Regions from separate parts of the Staphylococcus sp. 11262D007BW genome, predicted to be linked through region 2. Evidence: predicted binding sites of a transcription regulator. Region 2 holds the regulator's gene; the other holds the start of a gene.
The links. Region 2 encodes LexA, which represses DNA repair genes until DNA is damaged. Its sites were predicted from a motif close to CGAACATATGTTCG; they were not measured.
Positions count from the first base shown of each region.

Region 1: addB (helicase-exonuclease AddAB subunit AddB) is a predicted target of LexA. The motif match lies at 4,334-4,347, and genes of this name have one in related genera.

Region 1 is NZ_JBPWPJ010000001.1:415,897-422,488, reverse strand. It holds gene addA (helicase-exonuclease AddAB subunit AddA) at 1-700, opposite strand, end outside; gene addB (helicase-exonuclease AddAB subunit AddB) at 675-4,160, opposite strand; gene elxI1 (epilancin biosynthesis-related protein ElxI1) at 4,546-4,767, opposite strand; gene lepB (signal peptidase I) at 4,899-5,480, opposite strand; gene lepB (signal peptidase I) at 5,494-6,018, opposite strand; gene ACEE93_RS02135 (glucose-6-phosphate isomerase) at 6,259-6,592, opposite strand, start outside.
Region 2 is NZ_JBPWPJ010000001.1:790,548-797,139, reverse strand. It holds gene ACEE93_RS03875 (CcdC family protein) at 1-98, opposite strand, end outside; gene ACEE93_RS03870 (YneF family protein) at 278-517, opposite strand; gene tkt (transketolase) at 660-2,648, opposite strand; gene ACEE93_RS03860 (DUF896 domain-containing protein) at 2,752-2,988, opposite strand; gene sosA (DNA damage-induced cell division inhibitor SosA) at 3,071-3,304, opposite strand; gene lexA (transcriptional repressor LexA) at 3,444-4,067, shown strand; gene ACEE93_RS03845 (CAP domain-containing protein) at 4,143-5,099, opposite strand; gene rpsN (30S ribosomal protein S14) at 5,324-5,593, opposite strand; gene rpmG (50S ribosomal protein L33) at 5,759-5,908, shown strand; gene ACEE93_RS03830 (BCCT family transporter) at 5,994-6,592, opposite strand, start outside.

The DNA of each region.
Region 1 (6,592 bases), 370 kb from region 2:
CTTCAATCGCATGCTGTGCCGCTTCTAAATACAAACGGATATAGTGATTTAATATATCAAGATACCCCTGTTGCAATTGACGGTCTAAATACACTTGATCTAACTGTTCCAACCATTGTTTAGGGTTTGGATTGGCAATACTAAAATGATATAAATTTTGAATCATTTGGCGTAATGCATCATCATCACGATCGGTCGAAATATGTTCTGTTAATGTAATAAAATCAGGATCCAATTGGTCATAGTGCTTCTCTAATACATCATCAATCACTTGCTCAAGTAATAAAATATTTTCGACTTCACTCGCTGTTTTAAAATTTGGATCGATTTCCAATACATCATAATGATTTTGAATCAATTTTAAACAAAATCGATGTAACGTGGAAATTTGCGCTTGATGTATTTGAGTACGCTGATTTTTTAAATGTTGGTTAGACGGGTCTTGTAACGACGCTTGTTGAATTCGTGATTCAATACGATGCTTCATTTCTCTCGCACTTAAATTTGTAAATGTCACGACAAGCAAACGATTAACATCTATCTCATCTCGAATGATACGTTGAATAATTCGCTCTACCAACACAGCTGTTTTCCCTGAACCGGCAGCGGCTGCCACTAGGACATCTCGACCTTTAGCATAAATACTTTCCCATTGTGCATCGGTCCATTGCACATCATTCGGTTTCGTTGGAATGATCATATTCCTCCTCCTCTTCTTCCGTTTCAAGCATTTTAAGCGGGTCAATTTTTTCATCAACGTGACGATATTTATGGTTGTCTATCACACTATCGATATGACATACCGATTGATAACTACAAAACGCACAAGGTAACTTTTCTTTATATTTCAGTGGAGACACTTCTGTATGACCATCCATAATACGAGAAGCGGTATCAATAAAGTTACGTTGATTATGTTTAATTAATTTATAAATCGTTTCTTCATCAGCTACTTTACTGCTTGCATATAAATCGCCACTTTTTTTCATAGACAGCGGTACAATATCTGAGCGATAGCCTGCTGTCATTCGTTCATCATAAGCATCGATGACATCTGGATCACTATTCAGTAACCCATTCAATTGATACGACTTTAAAAAGGCCGCTTCTAAATCATCTGGACTAATATTAGACCAAGAACGTTTTTGATCTCTAAATTTATGCACATGCATGTATAAAAAGGCGCCCGGCTTCACTTCATCTGTTAAATGTAATCTTTCTTTATTTTGTAAAGCGATATCCATATACGTCATCATTTGCATTTGTAAACCATAATACACTTGCGTTAAATCAAGTTGCGCACTGCCACTTGATGATTTGTAGTCAATAATATTAATAAAGCTCTTATGATTGTGATGATACGTATCGATACGGTCAATTTGACCACGTATATTAATTGGAATCCCTTGTTTCGTTTTTAATGTTTGAGATTGCAGTTCTAACTCAGATTTTGGACGCTTACGAAAAGCACGTTCAAATGCAATCGGTTTAAATTGTGAATGACTTGTCTGATGTTTCATCGCAAATAACGTCGCTTGAACAATCGCCCCAATTCGCTTAGATAAATAACGATAATACGCTGAAGAATTTAATAAGTTAAATTGCACATGCGGTAGATAGACATCCAACGCCTCTTGCGTTAGTGATGTAATATGTTGTGCTGTTAAACGGTGTAATTCACCATTCACTTTATCAGAAATGTAACGCAGCACATCATGAAAAATCGTTCCTAAATCAAAATTCTGTAATTGATACTTCGACCGCTCATTCAATTTTAAACCGTGTGAAGCATAATGTTTAAACGGACAATTTTGATAAGTTTCAAATCTTGAGACACTCGCATTAATAGAACGTCCATATAAATCGCCCGCTAATTCACGAGAGAGCTGAATCGTGTGGTTATTATATGTGAGCGCCGTTTCTAAAAATGGCATACTATGATTTAAATCTTCGTGACGTCGCATGACATTGTAAACGGCAAACCATATATCTGAAACTAGTCCATCTTCCAACCATAATTTCATCGCTTCAAACAAATGGGTTTTCGTTTGATGAGGGTGCTCTACAAGAGACAACGTATGTCGCTCATGTAAATGATGAATATTGATTGTATCTAAATCAGTAAACAACACTTGAATATCATTTAAATACGGACTTTTTTCTCGATGCGCTCCACTACCATCCATTAAACTGTAAGAAAATGTTACGCGCTCTGTTGCACGTGTCATCGCGTAATAACATACAAATGCTTCATCCATTTGTAAAATATCGGCAGTCGGGCTAAGTTGGAATCCAGTATGTGCTTCGAAATGTTTTTTATCTTCATCAGACATTAAACTAGACCCACTCATTGCTTGTGGCATAATACCGTCATTCATGCCGATTAAAAAGACATGTTTTTTATTATCGACTTTAGCTAAATCCATCGTACCAATAGATACCTGATCGATTGTTTGCGGAATCATCGAAAACTCTAATTCATTTAATCCAATATCTAATACTTCTAAAAAGCGGTTTAAGGACATTGAACGTGTATCAAAAACAGTAACAATGTCATCAAGCACTCGAATAAAGCCATTCCAGATTTGATCAATTTCTTCTGCTTCAGTATGTAATCCTTCAACATCCAATTGATCTCGACGTGTCATCAACTGATTGGGTAGTTCGAAACTTTCCATCACTTCATAAAAAGCAGTCGCAAATTCATACGCATTTTGACCTTGTGTCAGTTTCGATTCAAATTGAAGTAACTGATTAAAAATAGACTCTTTCATATGAATAACGCGTTCATATATTTCTGTTTCTTCTTCGGTTAATGCTTTATTAGGACGCATCCCTAATTTTTGAAATTGTTCTAGTTTAAAATAGTTAGGATCAATCCATCTTTTACCATATATACCGCGTTCAATTGCATAGTTCTCTAAAATTTCTACCAACATTTCCTCATTGGGATAATGTTCTGTTAAAACATGTGTTTTTAGTAAACGCATCAATGGCTCAAATTTCCAATTCGTGCGAATCACTTCGATTAATGCACGAAGCATTTCCATTACAGGATGATCTGTCATTGAAGGTTTAACATCAATATTATATGGAATATCAAATTGCGGCAAAATAGACTCTAATAAATAAACATAAGCAGGATCACGGTATAAAATCGCCATATCCTGATAACGATATCCTTCTTCTCGACAATGGCGTATAATCCGTCGTGCAACTTCATTAATCTCTTCACGAGTGGTAGATGCTTCTAATATTTGAACATGTCCGCTACTTGATCTATTCTCGTCGGGTTGTAATGCATCAAATTGCGCCTCTATATGTTTCATGTCTGTATTATTAAAACGCATTACCTCTGTAAATGGAACCGTCTCTAACTGTTGCCCAGTACGTGCTGCAATATCTTGAATTTGTTTTAAAGATTCGGAAGGCTTTCGAAACATACTAAATACATCTTTATCTCCATCTGTCGTTAACAATACTGTGACGGATTTAGCATGACGAACAAGTGCCTCTATTACTTGATACTCTTGTGTTGAAAAGTTATGAAAGCCATCAATATAAATATCTGCACGTTTTAACCAATCTGATTCAGGAATTTTTTCAATAAAACGACGCATTAACGCCTCGCCTGTAATATATTCATTAGACATACGTTCGACTAAGCGTTCATAAACTAACCCAATATCATGTAATTTATCTCGTAACCTTAATTCAAGCTGTTCATCATGAGCTGCTTCTTTTACAACTTCAGGTGTGACCGCATATTTTTCTAAATCTTGAATTTGTTCACGTAACTTAGTGCTAAAACCTAAGTATTCAACTTGTGTATGATATAGTTTTAAATGCTTTTTCTCTTCTTTTAAAATATCGTAAATCATCATTTCAATCGCAATAGATGATAAGCGTTGTTCCTGAACACCGCCTAGCTCTTGAAAAATACGGTGACTTAAACGTTCAAAGTGTAATACTTCTGCTCGTAAACTCCCTTTAAGCTCAGGATCATTCACAAAGGCTTGTTCATATAAATAGGTTGCTTGCATCGGTGAAATAATAATCATCGGATCGCCAATAGGTTGTTTGGCCAACTGAGATTTAATTTCTGATAACATTTGGGTACTTTTACCTGTACCTGCCCGACCGATAAATGTACGAAACATAAAGGACCTCCTTCTTTCAAAACACGTCTTTATTATATCATTCATACGAATCATAATATATCTTGATAGATAGGCTTTTTAAACCTTATTCAACCATAAAAGCGATTGGGAGAAAAGCGTTAAAACGCTTCGAATATCAGTGAATTAGTGTTTGTGATACAGGCTAGTGATAGCGAGCAAACGTTCCTTATATAGAAAACGAACGAAATAAAGAACGACTTCGTTTAGTAAGTCGTTCTTACAAAGGTGACATAGCACATTTGATTATTTATGGTCTGTCAAATTTTGGCGCACCGTGAATTTTCCGCCCAAAATACTGCTTTTGCGAGCCCGTTAACCAAATTTCTAGCGCATTCATGCTTTATGCCCCAACCTCAAATATCATTCAATGAGATTCACTTTTAAATTTATCTTTGATCATTTCTGAGGGAATGGCAAAGCCAAACATTAGACCAATCAATATAAATGTGATGTATTTATACTCTAAAACAGGAATGTGTATATGCCATCCAAAAACGTTATTTCCAACACTCATTATAAATTTTATAAATAACAATATCGCACAACTACGCGCTAAAACCTCTAAAACAGTTGTTAAAGATTTCATCAATATCCCCCTTTGTTTTATAAAATGTATTACACTATGATTTGTTTGTATATTATACAGTACAAACATAAAAAAGAAAGTTAAACAACGATGCGTTGCTTAACTTTCTTAAATGTTTGTATTCACTATCTTTAGGCTGCCTCAGGGTCTGTGTGATCTGGATTAAAATTAAATTTAAATTCATTAAATGGCCAGAAGCGGAATGCCACTGTACCTACAATTTGATCTTTATCAATCAAACCAAACGCACGACTATCTTGACTGACTTCTCGATTGTCACCTAATACTAAATATTTATTGTCTGGAATTTTGGCTTGTCCATTACTACCAGGTAAGTCTTCTGATTTAAAGCTACCTGTGATCATCTCGCCCCTCTTATTTTCTTCATTATAATCTAAGTATGGTTCATCTACTTTTTGACCATTGAGGTATAATTGATCTTGTTTATACTCTACTTCATCACCAGGTTTACCTATGATTCGTTTAACGTAATCATCATTTTCATTAGCGTGAAAGACAACTACATTACCGTTATCTAAACGATTAAATGTTTTACTGAGTTGATTAACAATAACGCGATCACTATCTTTTAAAGTAGGATACATTGAATCGCCACTTACATTATAGGGTTTAATCACAAATGCGTATAATAGACCTACAACAAGTAATGCTATACCTAAAGACACAATCCATTCAATGGTTTCTTTTTTCAATTTTTGACACCTCTTATGATTTAAAATTTACAGTTAGTTGATCAAATGGGAAATAACGCAATAATACTGAGCCTTCAATATCTTCTTTACGAATCAGACCAAATGTTCTTGAATCCTCTTTGTTTTGGCGTTGATCATTTAACACAATATAACTTTGTGGAGGAATAATATCACTTTGCGTTTTGGGTAACGTCTCAGCGCTCCAACTCTGTTTATCTTTTTCCGAAGCGTATGGTTCCTCTACTGGACGATTATCTAGCTCTAACTGTCCTGAGTTGAATACGACAGACTGACCTGGTTCACCGATTAAGCGCCCCAGTCGATACTGTCCATCATGTTGATAAACAATAACGTCCCCATGATGTAATATATTTAGGCGCGGTGCGAGTTTATTGAGTATCAAACGATCATCTTGTTGAAACGTAGGAGCCATATTGTCTTCTTCTACTTGATAAGGTATAACAATAAAAAGTACAAGAAAACTAATTACACCGATTGCCAACAATAACGCAATTAACGTTCTTATTGTCGCTCTCATCCTCTCACTCTCACCTTCTCACTGTCTTAACAATATGCTTCATCTTATCATAATTTGTATATGAATGTTACTGATTTACATCTTCTCACGACTAAATCCCTCTTTATGCATAAAATATACTTTACTATGCATATTAGCTTATAAAATAGCGCAATCTTAACTATAGACACGTTATAAAAAAAGTTGAGACGCGTGTAACGTCTCAACTTTAACTCAAAATATTGATCGTTTGGATAAATTTTATAAACGTTCTTCTAATTCTTTTTTCTTATCTTCAAATCCTGGCTTACCTAAAAGTGCGAACATATTTTGTTTATATGCTTCAACACCTGGTTGGTTAAATGGATTAACACCTAATTGATAACCACTCATCGCTACTGCCAATTCAAAGAAGTATACTAAATAACCATACGTTTCAGCATCTAATCTTGGCACTGTGATAACTAAGTTTGGCACTCCGCCATCTGTATGCGCAAGTAATGTACCTTCAAATGCTTTAGCATTAACTTCATCAATAGTTTTGCCAGCAAGATAATTTAAACCATCTAAGTCATCTGCATCTTCTTCAATTGTA
Region 2 (6,592 bases):
TTCTCGTTGACAGGGTATTTCTGAGCTTTCATCCTTACGACAATGACGCCAGCTCCCATTACAAATGCAATCAGAATTGATAATACTAAATACGTCAATTTAAACCTCCTACTATAACCGATAAAGAACACCATCTAGTATATCATATTCTTAAAGAATACATCATAAATTGGAATAACAATTTATAAAAGAATTGAGTGTTATCAGTAAAAATAAAAGCAAGGGTTTGTGAAACTTAACGTTCGTTAAACCCTTGCTTTCAATAACGATAAGAATATTACATTTTTTTATCCATGTTTTTATTCATCATCGTCATCATTTGATTAATTTTCTTTTGTGATGGTTTTTGTCCCATTTGCATCATCATCATTCTAAGCATCTCTTCATTAATTGGTGGGTTCTTTTTTAAATAATCCATCATATATTTACGGGCTAAGAAGAATCCACCAACTAACCCAATGATTAGTGCAATCACAATTAATAATATTGCCAACCATGTAGCCATAGTTTCACCCACTTTCTATGTCCTTTTGCATTTTACTAAAATTATTTCACTATTTCAAGGTAATCTAATAGTAAATATGCTTTTAAATAGAACAGAGGTTAAGATATAAAGTGTGTATACTCTAGAAAACCGATTCACGGTCTCTCAAAAGTCATTATAGTTCTGCAATTTGTTTGAGTATATCTTCTTTAGTGAAACCATATTTTTCAACTACTAAATCACCAGGCGCACTTGCACCATAACGGTCGATACCGATAACCAGACCGTTCATTCCTACATATTTATGCCATCCTAATGAAGCACCCATTTCGATAGCAACACGTTTTTCAACATTTGGTAATAGAATAGCGTCTTTGTACTCTTTTGATTGTGCTTCAAATGCGTTCCAGTTTGGCATAGATACAACACGTACGCCTTTACCTTCTGATTCTAATGATTTAGCAACTTCCACAGATAAACTTACTTCTGAACCTGTTGCAAATAGAATATAGTCTATATCACTATTTGATTCGTAAACAACATAAGCTCCTTTACGAACCCCTTCTTCAACTTTTGACTCCTCAACATCAAGAACTGGAAGACCTTGGCGTGTTAATACGAGTGCTGTTGGTGTACCATTTGATTCTAATGCGATCTTCCAAGCTACACGTGTTTCATTACCATCTGCTGGTCGAATGACATTTAAGTTTGGAATTGCTCTTAGTCCTGCAAGTTGTTCAATTGGTTCATGTGTTGGACCATCTTCACCAACTGCAATAGAATCATGTGTAAACACAAATGAAGAACGTAATCCCATAATAGCTGCTAAGCGTAATGCAGGTTTTAAATAGTCACTGAACACAAAGAACGTAGCAGCATATGGGTGTAATCCACCATGCGCAGCCATACCATTCACAGCAGCAGCCATAGCAAATTCTCTTACACCAAACCAAATGTTTTTACCACTGCCCTCTTCAGCAGAAAAGTCAAGTGCCTCTTTAACATTTGATTTGTTAGATGATGCTAAATCAGCTGATCCACCAAAGAATGAAGGAACTGATTGATTAATTGATTGAATAATCTCACCTGAATCAGCTCTTGTTGCTGCTTTATGATCTTTATCAAATAATGGTAATTGTTTTTCATATCCTTCAGGCAATTCGCCAGCTAATGCTAATTTAAATTCTTTCGCAAGCTCTGGATATTGCTGAGTATACTTTTCAAGATCAGCTTTCCATTGTGCTTCGTGTTCATCTGCACGTTTAATCATCGTTTCTTTAAAAATATCGTATACTTCACTATCAACGTGGAAATGTTTTGAATCATCCAGTTCATAGTTTGCGAATGTTAATTTTCTTTCATCTTCTCCTAATGGTGCACCGTGAGAGCTATTACTATTTGATTTATTAGGTGAACCATAACCTATAATTGTTTTAACTTCTATAATTGTTGGCCCATTTTGTGATTTCGCTTCTGTGATAGCTTGATCAATCGCTTCAATATCATTTCCATCTTTAACTAAGATATGATTCCAACCATATGCTTCAAAGCGTTGTTGAATATTCTCAGAGAAAGACTTGCTTGTTTCACCATCTAATGAAATGTCGTTTGAATCGTATAATGCAATTAATTTATCTAGTTTTAGATGACCTGCTAATGAAGCCGCTTCATGAGAAATACCTTCCATTAAGTCTCCATCTGACGCCAATACATACGTATAATGGTCAACCACTGAAATATCATCTTTATTAAATTTCGCAGCAAGATGTTTTTCAGCCATTGCCATACCTACAGACATAGCAAACCCTTGCCCTAGTGGACCAGTTGTGATTTCAACACCTTGCGTATGTTTATACTCTGGGTGTCCTGGTGTCTTAGAGTCCCATTGTCTAAATTGTTTTAACTCTTCCATATCTAAACTACCAGATACATGGAGTAAACTATATAAAAGCGCTGAACCATGACCAGCAGATAATACAAATCGATCTCTATTGAAATAATCATCTGATTTTGGATTGAAATTTAAATGGCGTGTCCATAATGTATATGCCATTGGAGCTGCACCCATCGGTAAACCAGGGTGTCCTGAATTCGCTTTTTCGATTGCATCAATACTTAATCCTCGAATTGTATTGATTGCTTTCATATCTTTATTAACTGTCATTTTAAAGACTTCCTTTCCTTGGAACTTTACATACCTCTATTATAACTGATAACTCAATGTAAAGCTTAATAGAATACTATTATATTAAAGATTTTTATTTATATTAGCTACGTTTATTATTTAAACGTTGTATTTCTTTAACTTTTTCCGGTGTAACATCATTACCCTCCGGATCAATTACTTTAGTATTTTCTATTTGGTCTTTAAAACTTTTTCTAAATGTTTCTAAATATTCGCTTCTTAATTTTGATTGTTCTTTTGCCTCTTCTTCAGTTAACCCTTGAGTTTTCTTTTTATTCGCCAATTCATTGATACGTGATAATTTTTCTTGACTCAACATAATTGGTTACCTCCATCAAATTTTCTTCTCAAAATATAACAGAAAAAATTGATAAAACCAAACGCTTAAACTCAATGGCTTATTATGGTTGAACTGAAACCGCCTTACTTGACTGATTATCTAACTCACTATGTTCGTATGTGGTATGTTGCAATATATACTTTTGATTTAATTGATGGTCTGTCATTTCGTACGTTTGTTCGTAATTTTGGTTATAGTTTGTTATTGTGATAAACGTTAAAAACAAGATAATAGAACACAAAAAGACTATTGTATATAAATAAACTTCTAATGATATTGATTTAATATAACTCATTTCTAAACCTCCGGAACATTTGTTTGTATAGATAATTTATCAGAACAGATGTTCTATGTCAATACCGAACGAACAAACGTTTGTTAGCGTTCGTATAATATGATATAATTGTGTTAAATTCACAGAAGGAGTGCAAAAAATGAAAGAACTTACAAAAAGACAAGAAGAAATTTTTAATTTTATTAAGCAGATTGTGCAAGCTAAAGGCTATCCACCAAGTGTTCGTGAAATTGGTGAAGCGGTCGGTTTAGCATCAAGCTCTACAGTCCATGGTCATTTATCTCGTTTAGAAGAAAAAGGGTACATCAAACGTGACCCAACTAAACCGCGTGCTATTGAGATCGTAAGTGACCTTATGGAGGAACCTATTAACATGGAAGAAACGGTTTATGTTCCCGTAATTGGTAAGGTTACAGCTGGTGCACCGATTACTGCAGTTGAAAATGTTGAAGAATATTATCCATTACCTGAGCATTTCACTTCTACTCATAATGGCCAAATTTTCATTCTCAATGTTGTTGGGGATAGTATGATTGAAGCAGGTATTTTAGATGGGGATAGAGTGATTGTACGTAGTCAGGCTTTTGCCGAAAATGGTGATATTATCGTTGCAATGACAGAGGAAGAAGAAGCCACAGTAAAACGCTTTTATAAAGAAAAAAATCGTTATAGATTACAACCTGAAAATAGCACACTTTCACCTATTTACCTAAATCAAGTTACAGTTTTAGGTAAGGTTATTGGTTTATTTAGAGAATTTTAATCGTTTTAACGCACTCCTTAAAAAAAGAGGCACAGAGCTCAATTGCTCTGTGCCTTTTTCAATTAATTCATAGTGTTAATTTGTATATAATTCTGTCCAATATGGTTGGTTTCTAGAATTAAAATCTACACCCACACCTAATGTATGAACATCTTTATTTAAAATATTCTTTCTGTGTCCTAATGAATTCATCAAACCGTGATGCGCATAAATACCACTGACTTGACCATAAGCTAAATTTTCTGCAGCTACTCGGTAACTGATTCCATCATCTTTAAGACGGTCAAAAGGAGATTTACCCTCTAAATTAGTATGATCAAAATAATGATTTTCTGCCATATCCTTACTATGTTTTCTAGCAGTTGTTGTTGTCTGATCATTATATTCTAATGGAGTTAATCCTTTTTGCACACGTGTCGCATTAATAAGATAAAAATCTTCAAGTTCAAAACTTTGCGCAAGACTTTTTGAAGGTGATGCATATTGTTGTTTCAATCGATTTTCTAACGTTTCACTAATTAACATCATACCTGTTACTTGATTATTTTCATGTTGATCATAAAAAACTGTAGTGTAGATATTATCATTGTTAAACACATCATATTCATTGTTGTTTTGTTGAAACACAATATTTCCTTTTTTAATTTCAGTTAACGGCTCTCCTAATTGATCACGAACTGATGCTTTAGGTGAATTATACTTTAATCCATTTTTTGATGTTATAATATTTTGATTGGTATAAAGTCCATTAACTTTATCATTAATATAACTTACCATCACAAAATTACGATAACGATCATGATACACATACCACTTAGTGCCATATTCATTATCTATACTATCTTTTGGCTTGCCAAGTATCTCTTCAGCCTCTTTTTTATCCATATTCATCTGCACATTACCAAATGCAAATGATTGTTCTTCAGGTGTTTTCAATTCTTGCCCTTGTGCTTTACCATCGATAAGTTGGTCAATTTTTTCATTGATCGGCTGTGTTAGTTCACTTAGCGTTGAAGACGGACGTATCGGCATAACAAGCATCAAAACAATTCCAATGATAACAAAAATGAAAAACTTTTTAATTGTCTTCACCCTACTTTTACAATGCTACCATTATAAAATAAAAATAACGTAAGCATGTTAGATTAATATTTCACATTAAATAATCGTTGTTTAAGGTTCTCACGATTTACGCTTATGAAATACTTAAAATACATGTTACAGCTTTTTAGAATATTAATAAAGAAAGATACTGCTTACCAGCTAGATTTTTTGACACCAGGTATTTGTCCTTTATGTGCATGTTCTCTAAAAGCGATACGTGACATTTCAAATTTTCTCATGACACCACGTGGACGTCCTGTTACTTTGCATCTACGTGTTAATCGTGTAGGCGAAGCATCTCTTGGTAATTTTTTTAACGCTTCATAGTCACCTTTTTCTTTTAATTCACGTCGCAATGCTGCATATTTTTTTACCATTTCTTCACGTTTTTGTTCTTTGACAACTTTAGATTTTTTTGCCATTTATTCCACTCCTAAATCGTAATTATTACGCTTTGAATCATAACACATCTACTCGCTGTGTATCAAGAATTACTTTTTCCCTTACGAAAAGATTGGCAAATAAACAAAGTCGTGGTAAAATATTAAAACGTAATTATTCTAATTTAACATAAAGGAGGGATTGTCATGCGCGTTAATATTACTTTAGCATGCACAGAATGTGGCGATCGTAACTACATTACTACTAAAAATAAACGTACAAATCCAGAACGTATTGAAATGATGAAGTATTGTCCAAGATTAAATAAACACACACTTCATAGAGAAACAAAATAATAAGTATCCTATTATTTTAAAAGCCTCAAAAATACGACAAAAAGCAATGTTTCTATCTAGATGTAGAAACATTGCTTTTATTTTATTAATCCTCTTTTTTATTTTGATTTGCTTCTAAGGTATAACCTAAAAATTTCCGCTCTGCATTGGCATCTTTATAAAAGGCTATCACCATAAAAATGACCACAATACTAAACGGCAAAGCTGAAATAATGGCGGCGGACTGTAAAGCATCTAATCCTGTTTCGCCACCAGCTAATAATAATATATATGCGATGGCTGACAATGCAATCCCCCAAATAATCTTCACAAATCCACTTGGTGTTAAACGACCGAACGATGTTTGCATACCAATTACAAATGTTGCCGAATCTGCTGAAGTGATAAAAAACGATATAATTAATAATAACGCTATAAGTGAAAGTATACTTCCCATCGGTAAAGTACTAAATATGCCAAACAATTGCGTTTCAGGCGGCATTTCCATTATATGTCGATATTGTTCCCCAACTGAAATACCTGTTATACCAAAAGTTGCAAACCATAGCATACTCAGCAAAGTAGGGACTAAAATAACAGCGCTTATGAATTCACGAATTGTTCTCCCTTTTGAAATTCTAGCTATAAATATACCTACAAATGGACTCCAGCTCATCCACCAGCCCCAATAATAAATCGTCCAAC